Regions from separate parts of the Pseudomonas sp. JL27(2026) genome, predicted to be linked through region 4. Evidence: predicted binding sites of a transcription regulator. Region 4 holds the regulator's gene; each other region holds the start of a gene.
The links. The regulator FliA, encoded in region 4, starts transcription of late flagellar genes. The targets are predictions, from matches to a motif close to CTAAAGTTTNNNNNNNNNNNGCCGNTAA.
Positions count from the first base shown of each region.

Region 1: a site for FliA is predicted at 2,509-2,536, ahead of AC1Z1G_RS12760 (methyl-accepting chemotaxis protein). Genes of this name have one in related genera too.
Region 2: a site for FliA is predicted at 2,490-2,517, ahead of motA (flagellar motor stator protein MotA). Genes of this name have one in related genera too.
Region 3: a site for FliA is predicted at 5,314-5,341, ahead of AC1Z1G_RS14065 (methyl-accepting chemotaxis protein). Genes of this name have one in related genera too.

Region 1 is NZ_CM167794.1:2,811,219-2,818,945, forward strand. It holds gene AC1Z1G_RS12750 (AAA family ATPase) at 1-62, opposite strand, end outside; gene pnuC (nicotinamide riboside transporter PnuC) at 59-622, opposite strand; gene AC1Z1G_RS12760 (methyl-accepting chemotaxis protein) at 748-2,382, opposite strand; gene AC1Z1G_RS12765 (undecaprenyl-diphosphate phosphatase) at 2,675-3,505, shown strand; gene AC1Z1G_RS12770 (DUF1294 domain-containing protein) at 3,502-3,903, shown strand; gene AC1Z1G_RS12775 (MmcQ/YjbR family DNA-binding protein) at 3,932-4,291, opposite strand; gene AC1Z1G_RS12780 (LysR substrate-binding domain-containing protein) at 4,288-5,196, opposite strand; gene AC1Z1G_RS12785 (FMN-dependent NADH-azoreductase) at 5,324-5,935, shown strand; gene AC1Z1G_RS12790 (alpha/beta hydrolase family protein) at 6,186-7,223, shown strand; gene AC1Z1G_RS12795 (ABC-F family ATPase) at 7,333-7,727, opposite strand, start outside.
Region 2 is NZ_CM167794.1:631,396-639,122, forward strand. It holds gene rhdA (thiosulfate sulfurtransferase) at 9-833, opposite strand; gene AC1Z1G_RS02840 (HDOD domain-containing protein) at 882-2,420, opposite strand; gene motA (flagellar motor stator protein MotA) at 2,586-3,437, shown strand; gene motB (flagellar motor protein MotB) at 3,440-4,477, shown strand; gene rsgA (small ribosomal subunit biogenesis GTPase RsgA) at 4,530-5,561, opposite strand; gene orn (oligoribonuclease) at 5,670-6,212, shown strand; gene AC1Z1G_RS02865 (trimeric intracellular cation channel family protein) at 6,423-7,034, shown strand; gene queG (tRNA epoxyqueuosine(34) reductase QueG) at 7,016-7,727, opposite strand, start outside.
Region 3 is NZ_CM167794.1:3,114,788-3,122,514, reverse strand. It holds gene AC1Z1G_RS14085 (YqaA family protein) at 1-85, opposite strand, end outside; gene AC1Z1G_RS14080 (DUF411 domain-containing protein) at 85-531, opposite strand; gene AC1Z1G_RS14075 (copper resistance protein B) at 561-1,433, opposite strand; gene AC1Z1G_RS14070 (copper resistance system multicopper oxidase) at 1,430-3,151, opposite strand; gene AC1Z1G_RS14065 (methyl-accepting chemotaxis protein) at 3,258-5,252, opposite strand; gene AC1Z1G_RS14060 (hypothetical protein) at 5,689-6,222, shown strand; gene AC1Z1G_RS14055 (GNAT family N-acetyltransferase) at 6,291-7,229, opposite strand; gene AC1Z1G_RS14050 (AMP-binding protein) at 7,226-7,727, opposite strand, start outside.
Region 4 is NZ_CM167794.1:1,777,124-1,784,850, forward strand. It holds gene flhF (flagellar biosynthesis GTPase FlhF) at 1-10, shown strand, start outside; gene fleN (flagellar synthesis regulator FleN) at 125-955, shown strand; gene fliA (RNA polymerase sigma factor FliA) at 952-1,692, shown strand; gene AC1Z1G_RS07990 (chemotaxis response regulator CheY) at 1,859-2,230, shown strand; gene AC1Z1G_RS07995 (protein phosphatase CheZ) at 2,252-3,040, shown strand; gene AC1Z1G_RS08000 (chemotaxis protein CheA) at 3,068-5,317, shown strand; gene AC1Z1G_RS08005 (protein-glutamate methylesterase/protein-glutamine glutaminase) at 5,368-6,483, shown strand; gene AC1Z1G_RS08010 (flagellar motor protein) at 6,483-7,223, shown strand; gene motD (flagellar motor protein MotD) at 7,236-7,727, shown strand, end outside.

The sequences.
Region 1 (7,727 bases), 1.0 Mb from region 4:
AATTCAGCGGCCAGCCAACTCTTGCCGCTGGACTCGGGACCGGTCAGGACCAGTACTTTCATGTGCGCAGCGCCGGATCGGCCTGCCATTCGCGCCAGCCTTGCACGGCCAGCAGCGTGAACAAGCCGTAAAGGGCGGCCGTCAGGTACAGGCCTTTGTAGATGAACAGGCCGACGAAGATCACATCGACGGCGATCCACAATGGCCAACATTGCACGCGTTTTTGCGCCATCCACAGTTGCGCCACCAGGCTGAAACCGGTCAGGGCGGCGTCCAGCCAGGGCTGGGCGGCGTCGGTCCAGAAGGCCATGGCCGCGCCGAGCAACAGACTGCCAACGGCCCCGACTGCCAGCCCTTGCAGCATGGCGGTACGGCCGAGCCACGTCACTTCTCGCCCGTGATGGGCTTTGCCGGCGCGGGTCCATTGCCACCAGCCATACAGCTGCAGTGCGGCATAGATCACCTGCAACAGCATGTCTGAATAGAGTTTGACCTCGAAGAAAATCCAGCTGTAGAGCAACACCATCACCAGCCCGATCGGCCAGCACCAGGGGTTCTGTTTGACTGTCAGCCAGACGGCGATCACGCCGAGTGCAGCGGCAAACAGTTCAAGCCCGGACATGGTGGTTCCTTGGGGGAAGTCGAAGAGGGTGCGGATTGTAACGCAGGCGGGGCGTATGGCGAGGGGGTCTCAGGCAGCGAAAGATTCCCCATGGCCGCCTGCACAGCGGTCATGGGGAAGGGCGCTCAGACGCGGAACTGTTTGAGCAACTCGTTCAGTTGAACGCTGAGTTCCTTGAGGTGCCCGCTGGCGATGCTCGACTGCTCCGCTGCCATTGCGGTGCTGTGGGACAGCCCGGCTGCCTGCGTGACGTTCTGGTTAATGTCTTCGACCACGTGGGCCTGTTGCAGTGTCGCGCTGGCAATCGAGGCGTTCAGCCCATTGAGGTTACGCAATGCCTGGCCGATGGCATTCAGGCTGGCGCCGGCCAGGCCGGCCTGTTCGATGGTCAATTGCGACGCGCGGCTGCTGTCGCCAATCACTTTGACGGCCGCTTCCGAATGATTTTGCAGGCGCTCGATCATCGACTGAATTTCGGCCGTGGATTTCTGCGTGCGTTGCGCCAGCAGGCGAACCTCGTCGGCGACCACCGCAAAGCCGCGACCCTGTTCACCGGCGCGGGCGGCTTCAATGGCGGCGTTGAGCGCCAGCAGGTTGGTTTGTTCGGCAATCGAGCGGATCACTTCCAGGACGCTGCCGATTTGCGTGCTTTCGGCAGCCAGGGTGCGAATGACCTCGACAGCCTGGTCGATGGTGCCCGAGAGCTGGTCGATCTGCTGCAAGCTGTTGTCGATGTTTACCTGGCCCTGTTGGGCTTGAGCTTCAGCGTCGCGCATTTCGCTGGCCGCCTTCTCGGCGTTCTTGGCCACGTCCTGCACGCCGTAGGTGACTTCGTTGATGGCGGTCGCCACCAGTTCCATTTGTTGGGATTGCTGCTGGCTGCGCTGCTGGGCTTGCGTCGCGTCGTTACCCAGCTCGTTCGACGACTGCCCCAGAGCACCGGCACTGACCTGTAGCTGGCTGACGACCAGGCGCAACTTGGCGGTGAAGGCGTTGAAGTGTCGGGCCAGTTGGGTCACTTCATCCTGGCCGTGGGTGTCGAGGCTGCGCGTCAGGTCGCTTTCACCGCTGGCGATGTTGGCCATGGCATTCACGGCTTCCTGCAAGGGGCGCACGATGCTGCGGGCGATCAGAATCACCGACAGCGCCATGATCAGGGCAATCGCCAGCCCCATCAGCGCGGCTTCCCAGACCTGGCCATTGAATTCGGCCTGCATGTCATCGATGTACACCCCGGAACCGATGATCCAGCCCCAGGGTTCGAAGAGTTTCACATAGGAGGTTTTCTGCACCGGGGCATTGGCACCCGGTTTCGGCCAGCGATAGTCGACCATGCCGGCGCCTTTGGCCTTGGCGATGGAGACCATTTCATTGAACACTGCAAAGCCGTCCGGGTCCCTGATGGCCGACAGGTTCTGGCCTTCGAGTTTCGGGTTGGCCGGGTGCATGACCATGACGGGTGTCAGGTCGTTGATCCAGAAATAGTCGCTCTGGTCATACCGCAAGCCGCGAACCACCGTCAGGGCCTGTTTTTGCGCGGCTTCACGGGTCAGCGTGCCGGCGGTCTCCAGGTCATGGTAGTAAGCCAGGATGCCACTGGCGGTCTGCACCACATGCTGGGTTTTCTGTGCCTTGGCCTGATACAAGTCGTCGTGGATCTGTTTGAGCATCAACACGCCCAAGGTCAATAGCATCAGCACAGCCACAATCAGGATGAGCCATAACCGACGGCTGATCGACACACTGCGCAAGCTATTCATAGGTTGTTACTCCGTGTTCTTTTTCTTGTCATAAACGAGCGCCAGCATCCAATCACGCTTTGGGCGTGACGCCAACCCTACTCAAGTCCAATAACGCGGCAGCGTTATTCGGGCGTGTCTGATAGGATCTCGGCCCCGCATGGGAAAACCTGAATTAACGCTGATTTTTCACGGAATTTTGACGGTTTTCTGTTGATCCTTGCGCGGCTCGAATGAACTACGCTGAGCGCAGTGAACGTTATAAAAAATATCGAAAGGGGCGTGCCTGGGGGCATAGCTTCATGGGGGATTGATGGATCTTTGGACCGCCGCACAGGCATTGATTCTTGGCATTGTGGAAGGGCTGACCGAGTTCTTGCCGATTTCCAGCACCGGACACCAGATTATCGTTGCCGATTTGCTTAACTTCGGTGGCGAACGGGCAATGGCGTTCAACATCATCATCCAACTGGGCGCCATTCTGGCCGTGGTCTGGGAGTTTCGCCGCAAGATCCTCGACGTCGTCACGGGTTTGCCGACCCAGCGCACGGCTCAGCGTTTTACCGTCAACCTACTGATCGCGTTCCTGCCGGCCGTGGTATTGGGGGTGATTTTTGCCGACCTGATCCACAAATACCTGTTTAACCCGATCACGGTCGCCAGTGCACTGGTGGTGGGCGGCATCATCATGCTCTGGGCAGAGCGTCGTCAGCATACGGTGCATGCTGAAACGGTCGATGAGATCACCTGGAAAGACGCTCTGAAAGTCGGCTTCGCCCAGTGCCTTGCGATGATTCCCGGTACTTCGCGCTCCGGTTCGACCATTATCGGCGGGTTGTTGTTTGGCTTGTCCCGCAAGACCGCGACCGAGTTCTCGTTCTTCCTGGCCATGCCGACCATGGTCGGGGCCGCGGTTTACTCTGGCTACAAGTACCGCGACCTGTTCCAGGCAGCAGACCTGCCGGTATTCGCCATCGGTTTTGTCACGGCGTTCATCTTCGCGATGATCGCGGTCAAGGGCTTGCTCAAGTTCATTGCCAGCCACAGCTATGCGGCATTTGCCTGGTATCGGATCGCCTTCGGCTTGCTGATTCTGGCGACCTGGCAGTTTGGCTGGGTCGACTGGTCAGCGGCCAAGCCATGATCGAGCAACGCAATGGGCGCGGGGTTCAGTACCCGCGTCTCAAGGTGCTGGTTTTCCTGGTGCTGTGTGCATTGCCGTTGTTCGGCTCGGCGTCATTGTGGCTTCGCGGGATTTCGCCGATCCCGCTGGCTGCCTATGGCGTGGTCAGCCTGTTGGCGTTTTTCCTGTACTGGAACGACAAACGCCAGGCCCGCGCCGATCAATGGCGCACCCCGGAAAAGGTCCTGCATGCCGTCGAGTTTGCCGGTGGCTGGCCGGGCGCATTGCTCGCCCAGCAACTGTTCCGGCACAAAACCCGCAAAGTCTCGTTTCAACTGGTGTTCTGGATCATCGTGCTGCTGCACCAGGTGTTTTGGGTCGACCAGTTGTTCCTCGGCGCCAGCCTGTTTTCCTGGTAGCCAGAGACGGCTGTCCGGCGCGTTCGCGTTATAGCAGCAACCCGGCCTGGACACGTTTGGGCAACTTGCTCACCACCAGCTGGTGAGAGCGTTGCAGCAAGCCTTGCAGTTCCTCGGCGCCAAGCGGGTAGGGCGTTTGCATGATGATCCACTGGGCCCGCGCCAAATACGGCGCGGGCCCGATACCCGGGCGGTCGACGTGCCCGAGAAACAGCTCCTTGTCGACCTTGAACGCCAGTGACTCCCCACGCAGGTTTTGCAGCGCGAACATCTTGCTCCCGGCCACTGAAAACACCCGCACACCGCCCCACTTGTAATCTTCCTGTGCGCCGGGCAAGGCCAGGCAGAAACGCGCCACATCGTCTTCGTTCATGGTTCTGGCATTCATAACAATCGATCCCCGCAACTTTTGAATGATTCGGTCAAATGGTCAATCCAGGCGCGCACTGCCGGCAGCAGCCCGCGCCGATGAGGGTAGACGGCCATCAGCCAACCGCCGGGCAACGACCATTGCGGCAGCAACTGCACCAGCGAGCCGTTCTCCAGTTCCTGTTCGCAGAACATCATCGGCAGCAGGGTGAAACCAAGCCCCGCGAGGGTGCAGGCCTTGCGCACGATGAAGTCATCGATGCCCAGGCGCGCTTCCAGCGTCAGTTCAACGGATTGGCCCTGAGTATCGAGCATACGCATATGGACCATCCGGTCGGCTTCCAGCGCACCGAGCACCGGGACGTGTTTAAGGTCTTCAGGGCTATTGATGGTGCGTTCGCGCAAAAAATCCGGGCTGGCGACCATGATCATCTGCGCCTGACGCAGGCGCCGGGTAACCAGCAGCGGGTCTTCATCACCGAGTTCGCGAACCCGCAATGCGACGTCAATGCCTTCTGTGACCAGGTCGACGCGGCGGTTGAGCAACTGCATCTCCAATTGCACCTGAGGAAACTTCTCCAGAAAAGAGCTGATGACCGACGGCAAGAATTCGTGGGCCAACCCCACCGGACATGACACTCGCAAACGCCCGCGTGGTTCGCTGGACATGCTGGCGACGGCTTCGTCGGCCATTTCCGCTTCCAGCAACATGGCCTGGCAGTGACGCAGATAGCGCTCGCCGACGGCGGTCAGCTTGAGTTGGCGAGTGGTGCGCTGCAGGAGTCGGGCATCGAGGCGTTCTTCCAGTTCAGCTATACGCCGCGACAACCGCGACTTGGGAATCCCCAGCAAACGCCCGGCCGCCGCGAAACCGCCCGCTTCAACCACTTTGGCGAAGTAATAGAGGTCATTCAGGTCTTGCATGGTGCGCCTCATTGTCCTGTAAGTGGGACGAACTATCGCATTTGTGCAGTCTAATCAGCTATTGGTTTCGTCTGTAGGATTAACCCAACTTGATCGCCCGGTGGCGATCCTCACTTGGAGATCCCACATGAAACTTCTGCACATCGATTCGAGCATCCTTGGCGATAACTCCGCTTCCCGTCAGTTGAGCCGCGAAGTGGTCAAGGCCTGGCAAGCCGCCGAGCCAACGGCTGTGGTGTCTTACCGTGACCTGGCCACTGATGCCATCAGCCATTTTTCTGCCGCGACGCTGGTCGCTGCTGGCACTACTGCCGAGCTGCGTAACGCCGCGCAACAGCACGAAGCCGACCTCAGCGCTTCGACGCTGGCCGAGTTCCTCGCTGCTGATGCCGTGGTAATTGCAGCGCCGATGTACAACTTCACCATTCCGACCCAGCTTAAAGCCTGGATCGACCGCATCGCCGTTGCCGGTCAGACCTTCCGCTACACCGAAGCCGGTCCGGAAGGCTTGTGCGGCAACAAAAAAGTCGTGGTGGTGTCCACCTCCGGTGGTTTGCATGTGGGCCAGGCCACCGGCGTGGGTCACGAAGACTACTTGAAAGTCATGCTGGGCTTCATGGGCATTACTGACATCGAGTTCGTCCGCGCCCACGGCCTGGCCTACGGTGACGAGGTTCGCGGCAAAGCCATGAGCGATGCGCAGGCGCAGATCAGCGAGCAGTTGTTCGCTGCCGCATAAGATATCGGTAAAGTCGCAAATAGCTCAGGCATTACCCACTAGACTCTGTATTCTGGTCGCCGTAAAACGACCGGAGTACAGAGTTTTCTGTTTTTGGCGTTTAAGGTTTTGGCCCAGGTTATGCAGTCGAGGGTTATCGGCCTCGCTCTGCAACAGCCTTGAACGCGCCAAGCGTGGGTCCAGGGCCTTTAATCCAAGGGATTGGAGGAGAAGCGGGTTTTCCAATCAAGCAGTCAAGGTGGGGCATCCCATGATGCGTCTAAGTGCAGTGTTACTGATCTGCCTGCTCGGCAGCCTGATGTCAGTGCACGCCGCGCCTGCGTCGCATCCTCATTGGAGCGTTGGCTTCCATGAGCTGAGATTTCTCGACCCGCTGGACTTGCAACCCATGCGCGCCATCGCCTTCTACCCGTCGACCGGCAAAGAGCACTCCAGCAAGGTCGAGGGTTATCAGATCGAGGCCACTGAAGACGCCAAAGTTGCCATTGGCCGTTTCCCGATACTGATGCTGTCCCATGGCAATACCGGCACTCCGCTGGCGCTTCACGATCTTGCCACCTCGCTGGCGCGCAAAGGCTTCGTGGTGGTGGGGGTGTTCCATCCCGGTGACAACTCCAGGGACCATAGCCGCCTCGGCACCTTGAGCAACCTTTATGGGCGGCCGATCCAGATTTCCGAAGCCATCACCGCGACCCTCGCGGACCCGATGCTGTCGCCGTTCGTCAATCCCGATCAGGTGGGCGTGATCGGCTACTCGGCGGGAGGTGAAACCGCGTTGATCCTGTCCGGGGCCACGCCGGACCTGGACCGCCTGCGTCGCTATTGTCAGGAGCGTCCAGATGACCGCGATGCCTGTAATACCCAAGGCGAGTTGATTGTCGACCGCGATGACCTGCAACCCGTGGCCGATCCGCGTGTTCATGCCTTGTTGCTGATGGCGCCGCTGAGCCTGAAGTTCGGTCGACATACCTTGGCCGACGTGCATGTGCCGGTGCTGCTCTACAGCGGTGATGGCGACAAACTGGTGGCCTTCGACAAAAATGCTGCAGCCCTGGCGCGCAAGCTGCCGATCGCACCGGACTTCAAGCTGTTGGCCGGGGCAGGGCACTTTGTGTTCATGGCGCCGTGCACCGAAGAGCAACAGGTGGCCATGCCGGCACTGTGCACCGATGCCGATGGCGTTGATCGCGAAGACATCCACCGTAATCTGATCTCTGAAGCCGGGCGGTTCTTTTCCCACACCTTGGGCACCTCCAGCCGAGCCGGAATGCAGACCGCCGATCAGTGAGCCATGCAGCGTTTGCACTTGGAGCGCACCGCCCCTGAAATGCAAAAAGCCCCGTCACCAGGACGGGGCTTTTCACTTGAGGCTTGTAGCTAAAGGCTTGTAGTTGCCCTTAGAACACCACGCCCTGGCTACGCAGGTAGTCGTCGTAGGTGCCGCTGAAGTCGATCACGCCGCTTGGGCTCAACTCGATGATACGAGTGGCCAGGGACGATACGAACTCACGGTCGTGGCTGACGAAGATCAGCGTGCCCGGGTAGTTTTCCAGCGCCAGGTTAAGCGCTTCGATGGACTCCATGTCCAAGTGGTTGGTTGGTTCGTCCATCACCAGCACGTTCGGCTTTTGCAGGATCAGCTTGCCGAACAGCATGCGGCCTTGCTCGCCACCGGAGATGACCTTGACCGACTTGAGGATCTCGTCGTTGGAGAACAGCATGCGGCCGAGGGTGCCGCGAACCAGTTGCTCGCCACCTTGAGTCCAGCGACCCATCCAGTCGAACAGGTTGG
Region 2 (7,727 bases), 1.1 Mb from region 4:
AACTGTCCTTAAGAACCTTGAATCTCGACGGGCGTGTCGGGGTGGTTGCCCCATTCGCCCCAGGAGCCGGCGTAGCCCTTGACCCGCGGATAACCGAGGGCCTTGGCCACCAGATAGGTGAAGCCAGAGCGGTGATGAGTCTGGCAGTGGGTAATCACTTCTTTGTCTTTGCTGATCCCGAGCGACTCGAGGATCTGCGGCATGTCTGTGCGAATGCGCAGGCTGCGGGACGGGTCCATGCCGGCGGTCCATTCGAAATTGACCGCGCCGGGGATGTGGCCACCCTTGGCTGCCAGTACCTTCTCGCCGGAATACTCCAGCGGCCCGCGGGCGTCCCAGATCGCCAGGTCAGCGGCACCGAGACGGCTTTGCAGGTATTCGCGGGTGGCGGTGGGTTCGTCATGCAGGGTCAGCGCAACCGGGCCGCCGACGGCTGCCGGGACCTCGGTCGAGACAGGCAAACCGTCCGCCAGCCAGGCCGGGAGGCCGCCGTCGACGTAGTGGTAGCGGTGGTGGCCGATGACATCCAGCAACCAGATGAAGCGCCCGGCCCAGCCACCGCCTTCGTCGTCATAGACCACGTAGACCGCGTCCTTGTTGTGCCCCAGTTCGCCGAACAGGGTTTCCAGCGCCGCTTGAGGCGGCAGCAGTCCTGGCGCGGGCGCCTGGCCCAGTTGGGTGCGTTTGGGGTCAACGAAGTGCGCGCCGGGGATGTGGCCCGCAGCGTAGCGGGCGCTGCTGGTCAGGTCGACCAGAATCAGTTCGCGGGCGTCCAGACGGGCGAGCAGGTCGCTCGGCTCGATCACCAGCGCCAAGCCAGAGAAGTCAGACATGTGAGGTCTCCAGAGCACAAAGGGGAGGATTGTAGCTCAAGCGCGGCGTTAACGGCCGCGGTTGGTAAAGCTATGCAGGGCCTTTTCGATGCATTGTGCGGTTTTACCGAAGGCTTGCACGGTCAGGTCCGAAAAAGGTCCGCCGCCCTGATCGGCAACGATCAGCATGACCACCCGGCCATTGCTGGCCACGGAACGCAGCAGCAGGTGATCGCCGCCGAACAGTCCGCGCAGGCTGTTGGGCAGCAGCGCGGAAAACTGTGCGTTGTTGGCCGGCGTCAGGCGCACCTGGGCTTGTTGTGCAAGCAGGCGTTGCAGCACGGTGCTCTGGCTGACCACCAGGTTCAGGTTCGCGCATTCCTTGGGCAGGCCATAGGTTTGATGTGCCCGCAGGTTGGCCAGATTGCGGTCGGCCATCAGCAGCATCACCCGACGCATACCGCACGCCGCCAACGCATCGCGAGCAGCCAGGGTCAGGTGCATCGCGTTGCTGAACGGGCTCGGTTCTACCAGTAGCTCAGCGCATTGCTTGCGCCACTTGGCCAGGCTTTCGGTGGTGGGTGGCGGCGCGGGCAGTTGGCCGCGATGCAGGTGGTGCGTGCCCCACGGCCAGAGCAAGGCTTCGGCCGGATGCCAGAGGTCGGCCATGTCGTGCTGGCGGGCGCTTTGTGCGGCTTGCTGGTGCAGTTGTTGTTGCAAATCGTCCATCGGCATTTGCAGATAGAGACTGGTGAGCCACTGCCAGCGTTGGCTGTGTGGGCTGTCCCAGGCCTGATGGGCTGAAAGCGCGAGACCGTTGGCCAGCAGCACGGTGTTGGCCGGTTGATTCAGCCAGCGCCGCAGGGTCGGGTCATCGTCGAGACGATTTTGCTGGCGCAACGGGTGATCGCCGTCACGGGCAATGCGCAGCACTTTCACCAGTTCGCGCTGTTCGCTGCGCAACAACCGATACCCTTGCAGCACCCAGATCGGCAAGCGCCAGAGTTCGACCAGCGTCTGGCACAGCTCCAGCAGATGGATGCCGAACAGCTCCCGCTCGACCTTGGCCGCCGACTCGTGTTTGTGAATGACCCGCAGCTCCCATTCTTCGAGCAGGTGCGGGTGGGTCAGCGCCATGGGCCACAGCGGCGACAGAAACAGCAGGCTGCCCCAGTGGATGTCTTGCCAGAGCCGCGCCAGGCGACTGGCGAACAGGCCGTTGGCTTGTTGGGTGGCATGCTGGCTGATGAGCTGGAGCTGACGCAGGGCGACCGGTATTTGCTCTTCAGGCATCGCCGGCAGGCGGGCGAGCAATTCTTCCGTGCGTTTCAAACCGAGGCGCGTAATCGCGACTTCGAGGTTCTCTGCCGGGCCGGTCATGCTGCCGTGGGTATGGTGGTTGGCTTCGCGAATCACGCTCAAGGCCAGGGCCGGACTGTCTTGCATCAGGTCGGCGATATCGCGCAGCGAACTGCGGTTGTCGGCGATGGCTTTGCAGACCCGGTCATGGCTGGCCTGGGGAACGGGAAGAGTGACGTGGTCCAGGAGTTGGACCCAACCTTGAAGAGTGGTCGGTTTTTGAGGTGGGACGCTCGTTTCATTAACCATGGCTGGGCGCGATCACTTTTGATTTCAACACGCCCGCTATGGGCCAAATTGGCTTTTCGCCTTAACTGGCTATAGTCTGGCGCAGTTTTGCCGATAAGTAGAAGAAGAGATTTTTTAACTTCCGAATATGACCTTGAACCCGACTCAGTAAGTACTCTCCTACCTATGGCTAAAATTATCGGCATCATTGTCGTATTCGCGAGCGTGCTCGGCGGATACGTGCTTTCCCACGGCAAGATTGCCGCCCTGATTCAGCCTTTCGAGGTGATGATCATCGGTGGTGCAGCCCTGGGTGCTTTCCTTCAGGCCAACCCCGGCTACATGACGATGCACGTACTCAAGAAATCCTTGAGCATGTTCAGTTCGCGTTTCACCCACACGTTCTACCTGGAAGTGCTGGGCCTGATCTACGAGATCCTTAACAAGAGCCGCCGCGAAGGCATGATGGCGATTGAAGGCGACATTGAAGACGCCGCCGCCAGCCCGATTTTCGCCAAGTACCCGGCCGTGCTCAAAGACGAACGCATGACTGCGTTCATCTGTGATTACCTGCGCATCATGTCGTCCGGCAACATGGCTCCCCATGAACTTGAAGGCCTGTTCGACATGGAACTCTACAGCCTCAAGGAAGACCTGGAGCACCCGTCCCACGCGGTCAACGGTATCGCGGACGCCATGCCGGGCTTCGGTATCGTGGCGGCGGTACTGGGTATCGTCGTGACCATGGCTTCGCTGGGTGAAGGTGACCAGAAGTCCATCGGCCTGCACGTGGGTGCGGCACTGGTGGGTACGTTCTTCGGTATTCTCGCGGCCTACGGTTTCTTCGGTCCGCTGGCTCACTCGCTGGCGCACGATGCCAAGGAAGAGCTGAACGTCTACGAAGCCATCAAGGCCTCGCTGGTCGCCTCGGCTTCAGGCATGCCTCCATCGCTGGCCGTCGAGTTCGGGCGTAAAGTGCTGTACCCGGCGCATCGTCCTAGCTTCGCCGAGCTGGAACAAGCGGTTCGCGGTCGCTAAGCATGGAAAACAATCAGCCGATTATCATCAAGCGCGTCAAGCGCATTGCTGGCGGGCATCACGGGGGCGCCTGGAAAATCGCCTTCGCGGACTTCGCGACAGCGATGATGGCGTTCTTCCTGGTGCTGTGGCTGCTGTCCACGGCCACCCCGGAACAGAAGATCGCCATCGCCGGTTACTTCAAGGACCCGATCGGCTTCTCCGAAAGCGGCACGCCGTTCATCATCGACCTGGGCGGTACGCCCACGCTGGCGCCGGAGACCACCCTCAACCCAGAGGTCAAGTCGCAGCCGCAGCCTGATAAAGTGACGATCGATGCCGAGCAGGTAGAAGGCATGGCCGAACAGGTCGAGAAGGAGCGCCTCGAACTGTTGCTGCAAGAGTTGCAGAACAAGGTTGAAGAAAACCCGCAGTTGCAGAAGTTCAAGGATCAGATCCTGTTCGAAATCACGCCGGATGGCTTGCGCATCCAGATCATCGATTCCGAAAACCGGCCGATGTTCGACTCAGGCTCGGCGCGTTTGAAGCCGTATTTCGAAGACATCCTGCTGGCCATGGCCGACACCATTAAAGCGGTGCCGAACAAGATCAGTATCAGCGGGCACACGGACGCCAAGCCGTACTCGGGCACCGGTGATTTCGGTAACTGGGAGCTCTCGGCCAACCGTGCCAACGCCGCTCGCCGTGCGCTGGTTGCAGGCAGCTATCCGGACCAGCAAGTGGCACGGGTGGTGGGTTACGCTTCGTCGGTGTTGTTCGACCGCGAAAACCCGTTCAACCCGGTCAACCGCCGTATCGACATCGTTGTATTGACGAAGAAAGCCCAGCGCGCCATCGAAGGTGAGCAAGGTGCGCAGCCGCAACCAGCACCGACTCAGGGCCAAGGCGCCCCGGGTGAAGTGCCGGCCGATCCGAACGCGCTGCCGGCCGACCAGCAACCGTTGCCGGCCCATGAGTTGCGCGAACGCTTGAACCTGTTCGACGACCCGACGCCGAAAGCGGGTGATGCCGCCAAACCGGCTGAACCACCCAAGCCGTGACCCACAAAAAAGCCGCGATCATCGCGGCTTTTTTGTCTCTGCGGGGTACAGCTTAGTAGCTGGTTTCGGGCAGGCTGGCGATGATCGAGCGGTAGCTGTTCATGCGCTGTTGTTGCACGCGACCGTCTTCCAGTGCCTTGAGCAGGGCGCAGCCGGGTTCACGGTCGTGCTTGCAGTCGCGGAAGCGGCAGGTGCCGATCAGGTCGTTGAATTCGATGAAGCCGGCCTCGACGTCGGAACGGCTGACGTGGCCCAAACCGAACTCACGAATCCCCGGGGAGTCGATCAGTTCACCGCCGCCCGGGAAGTGGAACAGGCGCGCTGTGGTCGTGGTGTGAGTGCCCTGGCCGGACAACTCGGACAGCGGGCCGACGCGGGTTTCGACTTCCGGCAGCAGGCTGTTGACCAGCGACGACTTGCCCACGCCGGACTGGCCGACAAACACACTGATGCGCCCGTCGAGCTGCTCTTGCAGTTTCTCCATGCCATTGCCGTGGTGCGCCGAGACTTCCAGCACCGGGTAGCCGAGTGTGCGGTACACCGCCAGCAAGGCATTCAGCGCCGGTGCGTTCTGCTCGTCGATCAGGTCGAACTTGTTGAGCAGCAGCAACGGGCGGATACCTGCGTGTTCGGCGGCGACCAGGTAGCGGTCGATCAGGTTGGCGTGGGGCTCGGGCAGTGGGGCGAAGACAATCACGATCATGTCGACGTTGGCGGCCACGGGCTTGAGCTGGCCCCGGCTGTCGGGACGGCACAGCTCGGTGTTGCGCGGCAATTGTGCAACGATCACCCCGATGCCCTGGTTGCCGGCACGCCAGACCACCTGGTCGCCAGTCACCAGCGCAGGCAGGTTGGCCCGCAAGTGGCAGCGGAACACCTGGCCGGCGAGTTCGCCGTCGCGGGCTTCAACCTCGACCTGCACACCGAAGTGCGCAATCACCAGCCCCGTTTGCTCGGGGCCAAGGTCACCGCCCTCGAGTGCTTCCACGGCAGAGGATTCGCGTTTGGCGGCGCGGGCAGCGCGCTCGCCCTGAATCTTTTCGATGCGCCAGTTTTGACGACGATTGAGTTGGCGTTTGGCCATGGGTGTTCCGTGTCGATAATGCAGCGATTAGGTAAAACGGCCGCGAGTTTAGCACGCCCTGCGAGTCCTCTAGGCTAAACTGCGCAACACCGCCTAAGGAGCCGACACATGCAAAACCCGCAGAACCTGATTTGGATCGATCTGGAAATGACCGGTCTGAACCCTGACACCGACGTCATCATCGAGATGGCCACCATTGTCACCGACAGCAACCTCAACACCCTGGCCGAAGGCCCGGTGATCGCGATTCACCACAGCGATGAGATCCTTGCCGGCATGGACGAGTGGAACACCCGTCAACACGGCGGTTCGGGCCTGACCCAGCGCGTGCGCGACAGCCGCATCAGCATGGCTGAAGCCGAAGCCGAAACCATCGCGTTCCTGGAGCAGTGGGTGCCCAAGGGCAAATCGCCGATCTGTGGCAACAGCATTTGCCAGGACCGCCGCTTCCTTTATACGCACATGAAATCGCTGGAAAGCTATTTCCACTACCGCAACCTGGACGTCTCGACCCTCAAGGAGCTGGCTGCACGCTGGGCGCCGGACGTGCGTGACAGCTTCAAGAAAGGCAGCACGCACCTGGCGCTGGACGACATTCGCGAATCCATCGCCGAGCTGCAGCACTACCGCAAGCATTTCATCAAGTTCTGATACAGCGGCGTTTTTGTGGCGAGGGAGCTTGCTCCCGCTCGGCGGCGCAGCAGTCGTAAAGCCTGTGAGTGCGGTGTGACTGAAACAATGCAGGGGAGCGCTTCGCACTCCAGCGGGAGCAAGCTCCCTCGCCACAGGTACTGTGATTGCCCTCTTCTGGTGCCGATCCGAAATGGCTAGACTGCGCGCCTTCTCGTAAGGACCGCCGCCATGTTGCTGATGCTCTACCTGATCGCCATTACCGCTGAAGCCATGACTGGCGCCTTGTCTGCCGGGCGTCGTGGCATGGACTGGTTCGGCGTGGTGCTGATTGCCTGCGTCACAGCCCTGGGGGGCGGTTCAGTGCGCGACGTGCTGCTCGGGCATTACCCGCTGACCTGGGTCAAGCACCCGGAATACCTGGTGTTGACCTCCGTCGCGGCAATGTTCACGGTGTTCACCGCCCGCTGGATGCGCCATCTGCGTTCGCTGTTCCTGGTGCTCGATGCCGTGGGGTTGGTGGCGTTCACCCTGATCGGTTGCATGACCGCGCTGGAAATGGGCCACGGTATGGTGGTGGCGTCGGTCAGCGGTGTGATCACGGGCGTGTTTGGCGGCATCCTGCGGGATATTTTCTGTAACGACATCCCGCTGATCTTCCGTCGTGAGTTGTACGCCAGCGTCTCATTCGCCGCCGCGTGGTGTTACATGTTCTGCCTCTATCTGGAGCTGCCCGGCGAACAGGCGATCCTCATCACTCTGTTTGGCGGCTTCCTGCTGCGCTTGCTGGCCATTCGTTTCCACTGGGAAATGCCCAAGTTCGTCTACAACGACGAGCATTGACGGCTGGCGTGTTGTTTGAGCGCCCACTCCACATGTTCGCGCACCAGTTCTGAGGGATAGTCTGCCCGCGCCTTCAACGCTTCCAGCACCGGGATCGTTGAAGGTGCATTGCCCAGCCCCACGGCCAGGTTGCGCAGCCAGCGCTCATAACCGGCGCGGCGCAGCGGTGAGCCTTCGGTGCTGCGCAGGAACGTGTCCTCGTCCCACATGAACAGTTCGGCCAGCTCGGCGTTGTCCAGGTTGTGGCGCGGTTTGAAGTCGCTTTCGCCGGACGGCCGGGCGAAACGGTTCCACGGGCAGACGATCTGGCAGTCATCGCAGCCGAAAACCCGGTTGCCGATCAGTGGCCGCAAGTCTTCGGGGATTGCGCTTTTCAGTTCGATCGTCAGGTAGGAAATGCAGCGTCGGGCGTCCAGCACGTACGGGCCGACGAAGGCGTTGGTCGGGCAGATATCGAGGCATGCCGTGCAGCGACCGCAATGTTCGGTGCTGTGGGGTGGGTCCACGGGCAGCGGCAGGTCGACGAACAGTTCGCTCAAGAAGAAGTAACTGCCGGCCTTGCGGTTAAGTACCAGCGTGTTTTTACCGATCCAGCCGAGGCCGGCCTGTTCGGCGATGGCCTTTTCCAGCACTGGCGCGCTGTCGACGAAGGCGCGATAACCGAAGGGCCCGATGACCTGTTGGATCTTCTCG
Region 3 (7,727 bases), 1.3 Mb from region 4:
CCACCAGCAGCGCCTCGGACTGCAACGGCAACAGGGTCGCGGCGCCGAAGGCCGCCAGGAACAGCCCGAGGTAACCCGCGAGCATTACCGGGCCGGGTAGTCGGCGATCACTTCATCGGTGCCATTGCTTCTCAGCCCAATCACTTGGTAAGCGTCGACCTGGCCGCCCATTTCCATGCCGGGCGAACCGGTTGGCATGCCCGGTACAGCAATGCCCAACAGGTCCGGGCGTTTACTCAGGGCCAGTACCTGTTCGGCCGGCACATGGCCCTCAACGAATTTGCCGTTGATCACGCCGGTATGGCACGAGGCCAGACGCGGTGCCACGCCGAGGCGCTGCTTGACGGCGCTCATGTCGGGCTCGACGTGGTCGATGACCTTGAAACCGTTGGCTTCCAGGTGTGAGATCCAGCTTTTGCAGCAGCCGCAATTCGCGTCGCGGTGCACGTCGATGGGGATCAGGTCGGCCGCCTGGGCCATGGAGCTGATGAACAGGGCGCCAAGGGCAGCCAGCCGCAGTGTGTTTCGCATGGGAAGTCTCTTGTCGATCGTTGTTGGGGTCAGAACCACAGCCGGATGCCTGCGACGAACCGTGCTTCATTGGTGTCGTCACCGTCCTCGCGGGCGTAATCCGCCGTGTTGCCGTATGAGCGACTCCAGCTCACGCCGATGTACGGGGCAAACTGCGGGACGATTTCGTAACGCAGGCGCACACCGGCTTCAGTGTTCGCCAACCCGGCACCGATGCCGCGTTCAGGGTCGTTGCGGGTGTAGGCATTGACCTCGGCGGTCGGCTGAAGAATCAGCCGGTTGGTCAGCAGGATGTCGTAGTCGCCTTCCAGTCGGAGCGCATTTTGCCCCCTTTCACCGACAAAAAAGGTTGCTTGTGTTTCAAAGTTATACAGCGCCATGCCTTGAAGGCCGAAGGCTGCCCAGGTTTGCGGCGCGCCGGGTTTGAAGTCCTGACGAACCCCGACGACCCCATCCCACCATGGACCCAGGGCATGGCCCCAGAGTGCCTGGACTTCGGCTTTCTCGGTGGCGCCGCTGCCGCGCTCACCTTCGGAGCGCAACCAGAGACGGTCGATGTCACCGCCGATCCAGCCACTGATGTCCCAATTCAAAGCACTGCCCGAACGAGCGTCCTGATACTCCAATTGATCGACCAGCAGAAAGCTGTTGATCGCCTTGTCGTGCACGCCATGCCCGGACACCGGCGGGAATGCAGCGCGACGGTCGGCGTCGGTGAGCGCTGGAATCGGCATGCGGCTCTCTGACGGCGCCATTGCCGAGTGATCCATGCCACTCATCTGGCTGTGGTCCATACCGGGCATTGGCGCATGCCCCATGCTGGAATGGTCCATGGTTTCGCCAGCCTGCGCCGACGTCATGTAGAGCCCCAGCGCAGCGGTAAGCAACAGATGACGGTTCATGACGGGCTCCCCGGTTCATCCACGCGCACTTCACGAAACATCCCCATCTCCATGTGGTACAGCAAGTGGCAGTGATAGGCCCAACGCCCGAGGGCATCGGCCGTGACCCGGTAACTGCGGCGGGTGCCGGGCGGCATGTCAATGGTGTGTTTGCGCACCTGGAAACGGCCGTTTTCGTCCTCCAGGTCACTCCACATGCCGTGCAGGTGAATCGGGTGGGTCATCATGGTGTCGTTGACCAGGGTGATGCGCAGCCGCTCGCCGTAAGTCAGGCGCAAGGGGCCGGCGTCGCTGAACTTGATGCCGTCAAACGACCAGGCGAATTTCTCCATGTGCCCGGTGAGGTGCAGCTCGATGGTGCGCGAAGGCTCGCGGCCATCCGGGTCGGCGAAGGTGCTTTTGAGGTCGGCATAGGTGAGCACGCGTCGACCGTTGTCCCGCAGGCCGATGCCGGGGTCGCCGAGTTTTGCGCTGGGGCTCATGGTCTGCATGTCCACCAGCGGGTTGTCGGTTTCGGACGCCGGGTGGGCCTGCATCGAGCCGCCCATGGCCGCCATGCTGCTGTGATCCATGCCCGGCATGGCGCTCATGCCCCCGTGGTCCATGCCCATGTCGGCCATGCTGATCAACGGGCGTGGGTCGAGCGCGGGTATCGCTGCCTGCAAGCCTTCGCTCAGGCTCAACGTGCCGCGAGCGTAGCCGCTGCGGTCCATGGCCTGGGCGAACAGGGTGTAGGCAGCTTGACTACCCGGTTCGACAATCACGTCGTACGTTTCGGCAACCGCAATGCGCAGTTCATCGACGCTCACGGGCTGCACGTACTGCCCGTCGGCCGCGACCACGGTCATTTTCAGGCCGGGGATGCGCAGGTCGAAGTAACTCATGGCCGAGCCGTTGATCAGCCGCAGCCGCAGTTTTTCGCCAGGCTTGAACAGGCCGGTCCAGTTGCTCGCGGGCGTCTGGCCGTTCATCAGGTAGGTGTAGGTCTGGCCGCTGACGTCGGCCAGGTCTGTAGGGCTCATGTTCATTTCAGCCCACATCGTGCGGTTGGCGACGGTGGCGCTCCAGCCGTCGCGGCTGACGTCTGCAATGAAGTCGCCAACCGTGCGCTTGTGGCGGTTGTAGTAGTCGGATTGTTTTTTCAGGGTGCGCATCAACTGGTCGGGCGCCTGGTCGCTCCAATCGCTGAGCATCACCACGTAGTCGCGGTCGTACTGGAAGGGCTCGGGCTCGCGAGCGTCAATGACCAGCGGGCCATACACCCCAGCCTGTTCCTGGAGGCCGGAGTGGCTGTGATACCAGTAAGTGCCATTTTGCCGGACCGTGAAGCGGTACTCGTAGAGGCCGTCCGGGGCGATGCCCTGAAAGCTCAAGCCTGGGACGCCGTCCATGTTGGCCGGCAGGATGATCCCGTGCCAATGGATCGAGGTGTCTTGTTGCAAGCGGTTGCGTACCCGGATCGTCACCGTGTCGCCTTCACGCCAGCGCAACAACGGCCCGGGCAGGCCGCCGTTGATGGTCATCGCAGTACGTGCTGCGCCGGTAAAATTGACCAGTGATTCGCCGATCCACAAGTCAAACCCGGTGCCGCGCAACGCCAACTGCTGGCCCGTGCCTTTGAGCGCCCACGCGGGCGGGTGCCACAGCCCGACCCCGGCCAGCAGGCTGCCGGCAGCCAGGCCCTTGATGAAGGTGCGTCTTGAAGGTGTGACGTGCATAACGAAAAAGTCCCCTCAGGCCTGATGATTCAGGAATGAGGGGACCTTATGCCGTGCGCGCTGTCAGGAAACTGAGGCGCGGATTACAGATTTGTCAGGCGCAGGCTCAACGCACCTTGAAGCGCCCCATGATCGAACTGACCCGACCGTTGGCCTCCAGCAATTGACGGGTATTGAGCTCGGTGGCGTGGCCGCTTTGCACCAACTCATCAACCATGTGGCGGATCTGTACCATGCTGCGGTTGATCTCCTCGGTCACTGCGCTCTGTTGTTCGGCGGCCGTGGCGATCTGGGTGCTCAGGCTGTTGATGTGGCTGACGGAGCCGGCCATTTCATCCAGCCCGGCGTTCACCCGCGCCGTGGCGTCGGCAGCGGATTGGCAACTGGCCTGGGTGTTTTCCATGGCGGTCACCGAGGAGCTGACACCTTGGGTCAGGCGGCTGAGCATTTCGTTGATTTGCGAGGTGCTGTCCTGGGTGCGGGCGGCGAGGGCGCGGACCTCGTCGGCAACCACCGCAAAACCGCGCCCCTGTTCACCGGCCCGAGCCGCTTCAATCGCTGCGTTCAACGCCAGCAGGTTGGTTTGCCCGGCAATCGCCCCGATCACCCCGAGGATTTCGGTAATACGCTGGGCATCCTGCTGCATGCTTTCGACCTTGTGCGTGGCGCTGGCGACTTCATCGATCAGGGCAATCACGCTGCTGGACGCTTCCCCGACCACCACTCGCGAGCGGTCGGCGTGTTCGTTGGCGCGCTGGGTGAAGGCAGCCGTTTCGGCGGCATTCTCGGCAACGCTGTCGGCGGTGGAACTCATTTCGGTGATGGCGGTGACGGTCTGGTCGGTTTCCGAGGCGTGGCGCACCAGAATCTGGTTGGTCTGGGCCGACGTCTGCTGGAGTTTTTCCAGGCTTGTGGCCATGGCGCCGGTAGCTTGGGTCACTTCGCCGATCATGCTTTGCAGGTAGGCGATAAACGTATTGACCGAGTGACCGATGGCGCCCAGTTCATCTTCGGCGCGGATGGTGATGCGTCGGGTCAGGTCGGCGTCGCCGGTCGACAGCGCATCGATGTTGGCTTTCAGGGCGGTCATGCGCTGGATCAATTGGCGAATGGCATACATCTGCAACAGCACCAACAGGATCACCATCGGGATCTGCAGCAGGCTCAGGGTGCCGAGCACGTCGTCACGCTGGGCGGTAATCAGTTGGGTCGGCAAGGCGGTGGCGAGGAACCACGGCGTGCCTTCTATAGGGCGCATGAAGAAGGTACTCGCCACGCCTTGATTGTCGAACTCGACCCGTTGCAGGGCGGTGTCGCGGCGCGCCAGCCCGGTCTTCACCTGAGCGGCAAACGGTGAACTGGCGGTGAGGTCGCTGATGTTTTTCAGCACGATTGGGCCGCTGATGCGCGAACTGTTACTGATGATCTTGCCGTCGGCTTCGACGATCAGCATCTCGGCGCCCAGGTCTTTTTCCTTGCGCGCGATCAGGTCGTTAAAGAAGCCCAGGGTCACGTCGATGGTCGACACCCCGTACGGCACGCCGTTGCGGGTGATCGCCATGGCGCAGTTGGTGCGCGGTTCGGCACTGGCGTCATCTTTATAGGCGGCAGCCCAGGCGCATTGGCCGCGGGGCGTTTGCATGCCGCCCTTGTACCAGGCCTGGTCGTAGTAGTTGGGCGCGGCGTCACTGTTCCAGAACGTGTTGACCGCCAACTGGCCCGAGGCATTGCGGTGCCAGAAGGTGCTGAACTTGTTGCGTCCGGCCTCACGCTGGCCGGGCAACGGCCAGATACCGCCGCCGAACACCTTCAGCTCGCCATATTGATCCACCAGCCCCGGCAGCACCGTGTCGATGGTCGCGCTGTCGAGCAGTGGAATGGTTTGGGTGATGGTGCGTTGCTGGGCCTGAACCTTGTTCAGTTCGCCCTGGATCTGTTGCGCCACTTCGCCAATGCGGTTCAGCGCCACTTGTTCTTCGGTGTGGCGCAGCTTGGGGGCGACCAACTGGCTGATGCCTGCCACGGTCAACCCGAACAGCACCAGGATGAACAGGACCAGAAACGAGGTGTAGCGGGCTTGAATCGTGCGCAATGCGGGCATGGGCCTGTCCTTGTGGAGCGTTCTTGTTATTCGACGCTTGACGTGTCGCAGCTTTGAGAAGTTATCGGCCTCGCAAAGCATGGCTTTAGTACGAACGTACAAGATTTGATGACTTGCAGACGACCGGTTGGTCACGAGGCTGGAACGCTGGAAAAAGCCGCTCAGCGAATCGTATGTAACCCGTTACAAAGGATATTCAGGTGCTTTTCATAGCGTGTTAAACAATTGTTTTAGCTAGCAAAACCTGGGGTCTTGGGATTTGTATCGTAAATGTACGAAAATTGTAAAAAGCGGAAATATTTGTTGGAGAGGGTCGGTGCCCTGCCGATACTTGGGCACATACATCGACTCAACAAGGATTTTTCATGCGCACCCAACAGGGATGTCAGCACCGAATGACTTGTGTCTTCCACATGCAAAAAACAGGAGCCTGGTCATGACCATCGGTAACGTTGGAGGTTGGACCAGCAAGGCCGGCCTATTGGTTCGTGAAAGCCCGAATTCGGGGAAAAAGGTCAGCCAGAGCGCCAAGGTCCGGCAGATGCTGGCGTTGGTGGGCACCAATCCGGCAGCGCTGGACACCGCCAAGATGGACGCCCAGAAGCTGCATAGAAACATCAAGGGTTTCGATCCGCAGAACGTCACCCCCAAGCAACTGGGCAGCATGAGTGCCTTTTTGAAAGGACAAGGCCTGATCAGCGATGTGACGTACCTGACGCTGATGAATGCGGGTGACAAGTTCGACCGTTTCGGCATCCAGAAAGAAGACGAAAAATTCAACGCGCTGGAGTACTTCGCCACGCAACTGGACACCATCCAGAACAACAACCTCAAGGGCAACAAGTACGCCAACGGTCTGATTCCCGAGTACAAGAAAGCCATTTACGTACTGCAGAACCTGTTCGAGTACGGCAAGGGCAATGGCACCACTGCACCACCGAACACCAAAGGCGTGAAAAGCGTCGTTTGATGCTCCTGCCACGGGCCCGCTTCGGGCCCGTGGACACAAGCAATTCCATCACGTCTTGTCGCCCGGATTCAGGCGGCTGACGGAGCCTGATGCGTCTCCCGGCGTACCGCAACCGCTTGTACGTCGTCATGCAGCCGTTGCATGTGCGGGCAGTACAGGTTCAGCGGCTGGCGTCTGGCGCCTCGATGCAACAGCGCGAGCCAGCCTTGGCCTGCGGGCATCAGGCCGGTAAACACAAAGCCTGCCAATGACAGTGCCTCAAGGTGTTGGCTCAATCGCCGGGAAAGCTCAAGCCTGAGAGAAACCAGCCAATGTTCAGGCAACCGCCACAGTTGATCGATTATCTGTGAGTCCAGGCCCTGGAGGGTCAGCTCAATTCGCTCATGGTGCTGACGAACCTGCAACGGTTTGGCTGGCAGTGGCGTAAACGTTGTGCGGGCCCCGAATGCCTCGGTCAACAAGTTACCCAACGCCTGATAGCGATCGCCCCAGTGCAAGGGCGGAAGTGGCCGGGTATGTCCATTGACCATCACATAGCCCAGCACGATGGTTTCCTGATGCGGGTTGCCGAAGGGCGAGGGCACGTAGTCGGGCAGCAGCCCGGTGCTGTGAAACCCGAGGGCGCGGGCCATTTTCTGGGTAAACGGATGGCTGGTGACTTGTTTGATCGAGATGATTTCCAGCCCCAATCGAGATGACCGGCGCAGCAGTTCGCGCCCGAGTCGGGTCGCCATGTGTCGGCCTTGCGCGTCGGGGTGTACCAGGATCAACGCCAGCTCCGCGTGAGCCGGGTCCAGTGGGTCGCGACACAGCGCGGCATGGCCGACCACCGTATCGCCATCCACCGCCAGCAGTGAGTACCAGTGACCGCTCGCATTGTGCTGGCTGATCATGCTGGGCAAGTACACGTCGGGTTGCACATAGCGCTGGCCGTAGACCTGACGGAACAATTCACTCACCGGCACCGCATCCGCGTGCCGCAAGCGTCGTAGCCTGAATGTGTTCATGGCATAAGCCCGGGCGGTTGAACGGTGTATTGGCGCAGGTCCAGAAACGGCAAGTGTTTGCCGCTACGAGGGTGAAGCTGCAAGGCGGTCGCCGAACAACGCTGCACTTGAACCTCGAGCTGAGCATCGCCGACCATCCGGCTGATCGCCGGGTCGTGATTGATCAGCGTGTCCCGCAAGGCCAGATCGAGGGCAGGCGTGGTGTCTGTGTCCCCGGCCCATTTCAAGGTGATGCGGTCCTTGTGGCCATCGCTCTGGATGACCACTTGCCATTGCAGGCTTCCCGTCAGTCGTTGAACGATGTCGCTGATTTCTTTTGCAAACAGCGTGGCGATCCCGACACGCACCCGTTGGCTCAGTGCGCTACGGCCCTGTAAGGCGAATTTGCGTCGGGCGCTCCCCGAGGGTTCACGCCAGCAGGCACGGTCACCGACCGGGTAGCGCAGCATCGGCATGAGCCGGCGTGTCAGGTTGCTGATCACCAGCAGGCCGGCGCGA
Region 4 (7,727 bases):
GGTTGGCTGAGGTATTAATGAATAGATTTGTACCTACATCGACGGACTGCCATGCATTGTTCCAGTGTGAACGCGCAGCCAGTTATGTAGCCCGCGTCTAAGCAAGACAAGGTAAAGAAAGAACATGGGCAGCATGCATCCCGTACAGGTGATCGCGGTGACCGGCGGCAAAGGTGGCGTCGGGAAGACTAACGTGTCAGTTAACTTGTCCCTGGCTCTCGCCGAGCTTGGCAGGCGCGTCATGCTGCTGGATGCCGATCTGGGTCTGGCGAACGTCGACGTCCTGTTGGGGCTGACACCCAAACATACCTTGGCCGACGTCATCGAAGGCCGTTGTGAGCTGCGCGACGTGTTATTGCAGGGGCCTGGCGGTATTCGTATCGTTCCGGCAGCTTCCGGCACCCAGAGCATGGTTCACCTGAGCCCTGCCCAGCATGCCGGCCTGATTCAGGCCTTCAGCGATATCGGCGACAACCTCGACGTGCTTGTCATAGACACCGCTGCCGGTATTGGTGACTCGGTAGTCAGTTTTGTCCGCGCCGCGCAAGAGGTTTTGCTGGTGGTCTGCGATGAACCGACCTCGATCACCGATGCCTATGCCCTGATCAAGCTGCTTAACCGCGATTACGGCATGAATCGCTTCCGCGTGCTGGCCAACATGGCGCAAAGCCCGCAAGAAGGCCGCAATCTGTTCGCCAAGTTGACCAAGGTCACGGACCGCTTCCTGGACGTCGCCTTACAATACGTCGGTGCCGTTCCCTACGACGAGAGCGTGCGCAAGGCAGTGCAGAAGCAACGTGCGGTCTATGAAGCCTTTCCGCGTTCCAAGTGCGCGCTGGCGTTCAAGGCCATTGCACAGAAGGTCGATACCTGGCCGTTGCCTGCCAACCCGCGCGGGCACCTGGAGTTTTTCGTCGAGCGTCTCGTGCAACAAACGGCAGGACCTGTGCTATGACAGCCAGCGGTTACAACCTTTACAAAAAGTCGGCACGTGACGCCCAGTACGAATTGATCGAGCGCTATGCGCCACTGGTCAAGCGTATTGCCTATCACCTGCTGGCTCGCCTGCCGGCCAGTGTCCAGGTCGAGGATTTGATCCAGGCCGGGATGATCGGCTTGCTCGAAGTGTCGACCAAGTACGACGCAAGCAAAGGCGCAAGCTTCGAGACGTATGCGGGTATCCGCATACGTGGGGCGATGCTCGATGAAGTACGCAAGGGGGACTGGGCGCCGCGTTCGGTCCACCGCAATACCCGCATGGTCAGCGACGCAATTCGCTCGATTGAAGCTAAAACCGGCCGTGACGCTAAAGATCACGAGGTTGCGGCCGAACTCCAATTGAGTCTCGATGATTATTACGGGATTTTGAACGACACCTTGGGCAGCCGGCTGTTCAGCTTCGACGATCTGTTGCAGGACGGCGAGCATGAAGGGCTGCATGAGGATGGCGCGAGTGCTCATCTCGAGCCGTCGCGTGACCTGGAAGACGAACGTTTCCAGGCTGCGCTGGCGGACGCGATTGCCAATTTGCCGGAGCGTGAGCGACTGGTGTTGGCGCTGTACTACGACGAAGAGCTGAACCTCAAGGAAATCGGTGAGGTCCTGGGGGTCAGCGAATCGCGGGTCAGCCAGTTACACAGCCAGTGCGCGGCCCGTTTGCGGGGGCGTTTGGGGGAGTGGCGAGCGCGTTGACAGGCCGTGTGGGGCGCTGCGAACGAGGCTGGTACGGCTTAGGCTGAACCGGTCTCGGCCCGTTGTACTCCAGACAGTCGTTGAGTGTTACGCCGGATTGATTGAAATGGCGCGTTCAGGTGCTGAGCGCGTTTAAGACTGCTTGGAGGTCGAATTGGACAAGAACATGAAAATCCTCATCGTTGATGACTTCTCAACGATGCGGCGGATCATAAAAAACCTGTTGCGTGACCTTGGGTTCACCAACACGGTCGAGGCAGACGACGGCATTACCGCCATCCCTGTGCTCAACAGCGGAAGCATCGACTTTCTGGTAACAGACTGGAACATGCCTGGCATGACCGGTATCGATCTGCTGCGTCACGTGCGTGCCGATGAAAAGCTCAAGCACCTGCCTGTACTGATGGTGACCGCTGAAGCCAAGCGCGAGCAGATCATCGAAGCGGCTCAGGCCGGCGTTAACGGCTATGTGGTCAAACCCTTCACGGCCCAGGCGTTGAAAGACAAGATCGAAAAAATCTTCGAACGCATCGGTTGATGCATCCGCCACGGGGGAGCTATGGAGCACAACGAATCTTCACAGGGCGATTTTGAATCGACCCTGAAAAAACATGCCCGCGAACTGGTCGACAGCCTTGAAAAAGGCAAGTTCGGTGACGCGGTGCAACTGATCCATGAGCTCAATCAGACCCGTGATCGCGGCCTGTACCAGGAAGTTGGCAAGCTCACTCGCGAGCTGCACAGCGCGATCGTCAATTTTCAGATTGACCCGCACATGCCTCAAGCCGAGGAAGTGTCGCAGATCACGGATGCCACCGAACGCCTGTCCTATGTGGTCAAGCTGACCGAGGCCGCAGCCAATCGCACCATGGACCTGGTCGAGAACAGCACCCCGCTGGTCAATGGCCTGAGCACTGATGCCCAGGCCTTGAGTGCGGACTGGGGCCGGTTCATGCGGCGTGAAGTCGGTGCCGAGGAATTTCGTGAGCTGGCAAGGCGCGTTGACGGTTTCCTGACGCGCAGCGTCGAGAACACTCAGACCGTGTCGAACAACCTCAATGACATTCTGCTGGCTCAGGACTACCAGGACCTCACCGGGCAAGTCATCAAGCGTGTGACCCAATTGGTCACCGAAGTCGAAAGCAATCTGCTCAAACTCGTGCTGATGGCCAGTCAAGTCGACCGCTTTGCAGGCATCGAACATGACCGCGAAGCGATGTTGGCCGAAAAAGATCCACAAAAACATCTCACGCAGGGTGAAGGTCCGCAGATTCATGCCGATAAACGTGAAGACGTTGTGTCCGGTCAGGACGATGTGGACGATTTGCTTTCCAGCCTTGGATTTTAGGTTTAGACCTGTAGGAGCACCCCATTAATGAGCTTCGGCGCCGATGAAGAGATCCTTCAGGATTTCCTGGTTGAGGCCGGCGAAATTCTAGAGCAACTGTCCGAACAGCTGGTCGAGCTTGAAAGCCGACCGGATGATGCGGACTTGCTCAATGCAATTTTTCGCGGTTTTCACACTGTAAAAGGGGGCGCCGGCTTCCTCCAGCTCAACGAGCTGGTGGAGTGCTGTCACATCGCCGAAAACGTGTTCGACATCCTGCGCAAGGGTGAACGTCGCGTCGACTCGGAATTGATGGACGTGGTTCTCGAAGCGCTCGACGCGGTGAACAGCATGTTCAGCGAAGTCCGCGAGCGTGCACCGATCACGGCAGCGACGCCGGAGCTGCTGGCGGCATTGGCTCGCCTGGCCGAACCGGCCTCGGCCGAGGTTGCGCCCGTGGTCGAAGAAGTGGTTGAGGCACCGGTCGCTGAAAGCGAATCGGGCGACATCACCGACAACGAATTCGAACAACTGCTCGACTCGCTGAATGCAGTCAAGGAGCAGGCCGAAGCCCCAGCGGCTGCGGCAGAAGCTGCTGCGCCAGGCAGTGATGAAATTACCGATGCCGAGTTCGAGTCCTTGCTCGACCAACTGCATGGCAAAGGTCAGTTCGCGGTGGATGCCGTGGTAGCACCGGCAGTGCCGGCGGCACCTGCATCGACGCCAGCCAATACCGATATTACCGACGACGAATTTGAAGCGTTGCTCGACCAGTTGCACGGCAAAGGCACCTTTGCCGTTGATGCGCTGGACTCGGCCATTGCTTCGGTTCCGGCACAAGCGGCACCGACCGCGGCTGCAGCCGGCAGCGACCTGATCTCCGATCACGAGTTCGAATCGCTGCTCGACGAGTTACACGGCAAAGGCAAGTTCACCGAAGTGGCCGGTTCGGCTACGGCGGCAGTGGCTGCACCTGTTGCCAAGGCCGCGCCAAAGCCGGTGGCCAAGGCGCCAGAAGCCAAAGCTGCGCCAGCCAAGGCTGAAACAGCGAAAGCCGCTGCTCCGGCCCCAGCGCCGGCTCCGGCTCGTGCTGCTGCGACGCCGCCACCGGAAAAACCGACCAGTGAAGCCGAGACCACCGTGCGCGTCGATACCGCACGGCTCGATGAAATCATGAACATGGTCGGCGAGTTGGTACTGGTGCGTAACCGCTTGGTCCGTCTGGGCCTCAACAGCGGTGACGAAGCCATGTCCAAGGCTGTGTCGAACCTCGACGTGGTCACCGCCGACTTGCAAACCGCGGTCATGAAGACCCGGATGCAGCCGATCAAGAAGGTCTTCGGGCGCTTCCCGCGCCTGGTTCGTGACCTGGCGCGCCAGCTCAAGAAAGAGATCAACCTGGAGCTGGTCGGCGAAGAAACCGACCTCGACAAGAACCTCGTCGAGGCCCTGGCCGACCCGTTGGTCCACTTGGTGCGCAACGCGGTCGACCACGGTATCGAGTCGCCGGAAGAGCGCGAAGCTTCGGGCAAGTCCCGTGGCGGCAAGGTCATCCTGGCGGCCGAGCAGGAGGGTGATCACATCCTGCTGTCGATTTCCGATGACGGTAAAGGCATGGACCCGAACGTCCTGCGCGCCATCGCGGTAAAACGCGGCGTGATGGACAAGGATGCTGCCGACCGCCTGAGCGACACCGAGTGCTACAACCTGATTTTCGCCCCAGGGTTCTCGACCAAGACCGAGATCTCCGACGTGTCCGGTCGTGGCGTGGGCATGGACGTGGTGAAAACCAAGATTTCCCAGCTCAACGGTTCGATCAACATCTACTCGACCAAGGGCCAGGGCTCGAAGATCGTCATCAAGGTCCCGTTGACCCTGGCGATCATGCCGACCCTGATGGTCATGCTGGGCAACCAGGCGTTCGCGTTCCCACTGGTGAACGTCAACGAGATCTTCCACCTCGACCTGTCGCGTACCAACGTGGTCGATGGCCAGGAAGTGGTGATCGTGCGCGACAAGGCGCTGCCACTGTTCTACCTCAAGCGTTGGCTCGTCAGCTCTGCCGCTCACGAAGAGCAGCGTGAAGGCCACGTGGTGATCCTTTCGGTTGGCACCCAGCGGATCGGCTTTGTCGTCGATCAACTGGTCGGCCAGGAAGAAGTGGTCATTAAGCCATTGGGCAAAATGCTCCAGGGAACCCCGGGCATGTCCGGCGCCACCATTACCGGTGACGGCCGCATTGCGCTGATTCTCGATGTTCCGAGCATGCTCAAGCGTTACGCCGCACGGCGTATTTGATTCTGGTGGGGCGGGGCCGCAGAGGTCCCGCTGCGCCTAACGGAGTGTTTATGGCAGTCAAAGTCCTGGTGGTGGACGATTCGGGGTTTTTCCGCCGCCGCGTCTCGGAAATTCTTTCAGCGGATCCGAGCATCCAGGTTGTCGGTACGGCGACCAACGGTAAAGAGGCGATTGATCAGGCCCTGGCCCTCAAGCCAGACGTGATCACCATGGACTACGAGATGCCGATGATGGATGGCATCACGGCAGTGCGGCACATCATGCAGCGCTGCCCGACGCCGGTGTTGATGTTCTCCTCGCTGACGCATGAAGGTGCCCGGGTAACCCTCGACGCGCTGGATGCCGGTGCGGTGGACTTCCTGCCGAAGAATTTCGAAGACATCTCGCGCAATCCCGAGAAGGTCAAGCAACTGCTGTGCGAGAAGGTTCACAGCATCTCGCGCAGTAATCGTCGTTTCAGTGCTTACAGCGCTCCAGCTCCAGCTCCGGCCGCCGCCCCTGCGCCGGTTACGTTTGGCGGCAGCGCCCCGGCGCGTCCGGCACCGGCACCCGCGCCGACCCGGGCGGCAGCGGCCAGCCCTTCGTCGCCGGCACCCAAGCGCAAATCCTACAAGCTGGTGGCCATCGGTACGTCCACGGGCGGTCCGGTTGCACTGCAACGGGTGTTGACCCAGTTGCCTGCGAACTTCCCGGCACCGATCGTACTGATCCAGCACATGCCGGCAGCTTTCACCAAGGCCTTCGCCGAGCGTCTGGACAAGCTGTGCAAGATCAGCGTCAAGGAAGCCGAGGATGGCGACATCCTGCGTCCGGGCCTGGCCCTATTGGCGCCTGGCGGCAAGCAAATGATGGTCGATGGCCGTGGCGCGGTGAAAATCCTGCCGGGCGACGAGCGTCTGAACTACAAGCCGTGCGTGGACATCACCTTCGGTTCGGCGGCCAAGTCCTACGGCGACAAAGTTCTGGCGGTCGTGTTGACCGGCATGGGCGCCGACGGTCGTGAAGGCGCTCGCCTGCTCAAGCAGGGCGGCAGTGCGGTCTGGGCCCAGGATGAAGCCAGCTGCGTGATCTACGGCATGCCGATGGCGATCGTCAAAGCCGATCTGGCAGACGCGATTTACAGCCTTGACGAGATCGGCAAGCACCTGGCCGAGGCTTGTATCTGATGGATGTGTTAAGCCTTATCGGGATCATCATGGCGTTCGTCGCCATCATTGGTGGCAACTACCTGGAAGGTGGTCATCTCGGTGCCTTGGCCAACGGCCCGGCAGCGTTGATCGTGCTGGGCGGGACCATCGGTGCTGCGTTGTTGCAGTCGCCGATGAGCGCCTTCAAGCGTGCCATGCAGATCCTTGGCTGGATTCTGTTTCCACCTCACGTCGATCTGGCCGGTGGCATCGATCGCGTGGTGAACTGGAGCCTGACCGCCCGCAAGGAAGGTTTGCTGGGGCTGGAAGGGGTGGCTGACGCCGAACCTGACAGCTACTCGCGCAAAGGCCTGCAACTGTTGGTGGACGGTGCCGAACCGGAAGCGATTCGCAGCATCCTGGAGGTGGACTTCTACACCCAGGAGAGTCGTGACATCGAAGCCGCGAAAGTCTTTGAAAGCATGGGCGGCTACGCGCCGACCATCGGCATCATCGGTGCGGTGATGGGCCTGATTCACGTCATGGGCAACCTCGCCGATCCGTCGCAACTGGGCAGCGGCATTGCCGTGGCGTTCGTTGCGACCATCTACGGCGTGGCCAGCGCCAACCTGGTGTTGTTGCCGATTGCCGCCAAGCTCAAGTCAATCGCATTGCGGCAGTCGCGTTATCGCGAAATGTTGTTGGAAGGCATTTTGTCGATCGCCGAAGGTGAAAACCCTCGCTCCATTGAGTTGAAGCTTCAGGGCTTCATGGATTAAGGGAATAACCTCATGGCACGTCGTCGCCAACCTGAAGAACACGTAAACCACGAACGCTGGCTGGTGTCCTACGCGGACTTCATCACACTGCTGTTTGCCTTCTTCGTGGTGATGTACTCGATCTCCTCGATCAACGAGGGCAAGTACAAGGTGATTTCCGAGGCGCTGATCGGCGTATTCACCGATTCGGACCGTGCCCTCAAGCCGATTCCGATCGGTGACGAGCGACCGAAGACCGTCACCCCGGCGCAGCCTCTGATCAAGGACAGCGACCAGGTCGACGCCGGCATCAGTCAGGCCAGCAAGGACCCGCTCAAAAGCATCGCCGATGACATCAGCGCAGCGTTTGGTGATCTGATCAGTTCCAACCAGATGACCATTCGCGGCAATGAACTGTGGGTCGAGATCGAATTGAACTCCAGCCTGCTGTTCGGCAGCGGCGACGCCATGCCGAGCGACATCGCGTTCAACATCATCGACAAGGTCGCGGCGATTCTGAAGCCG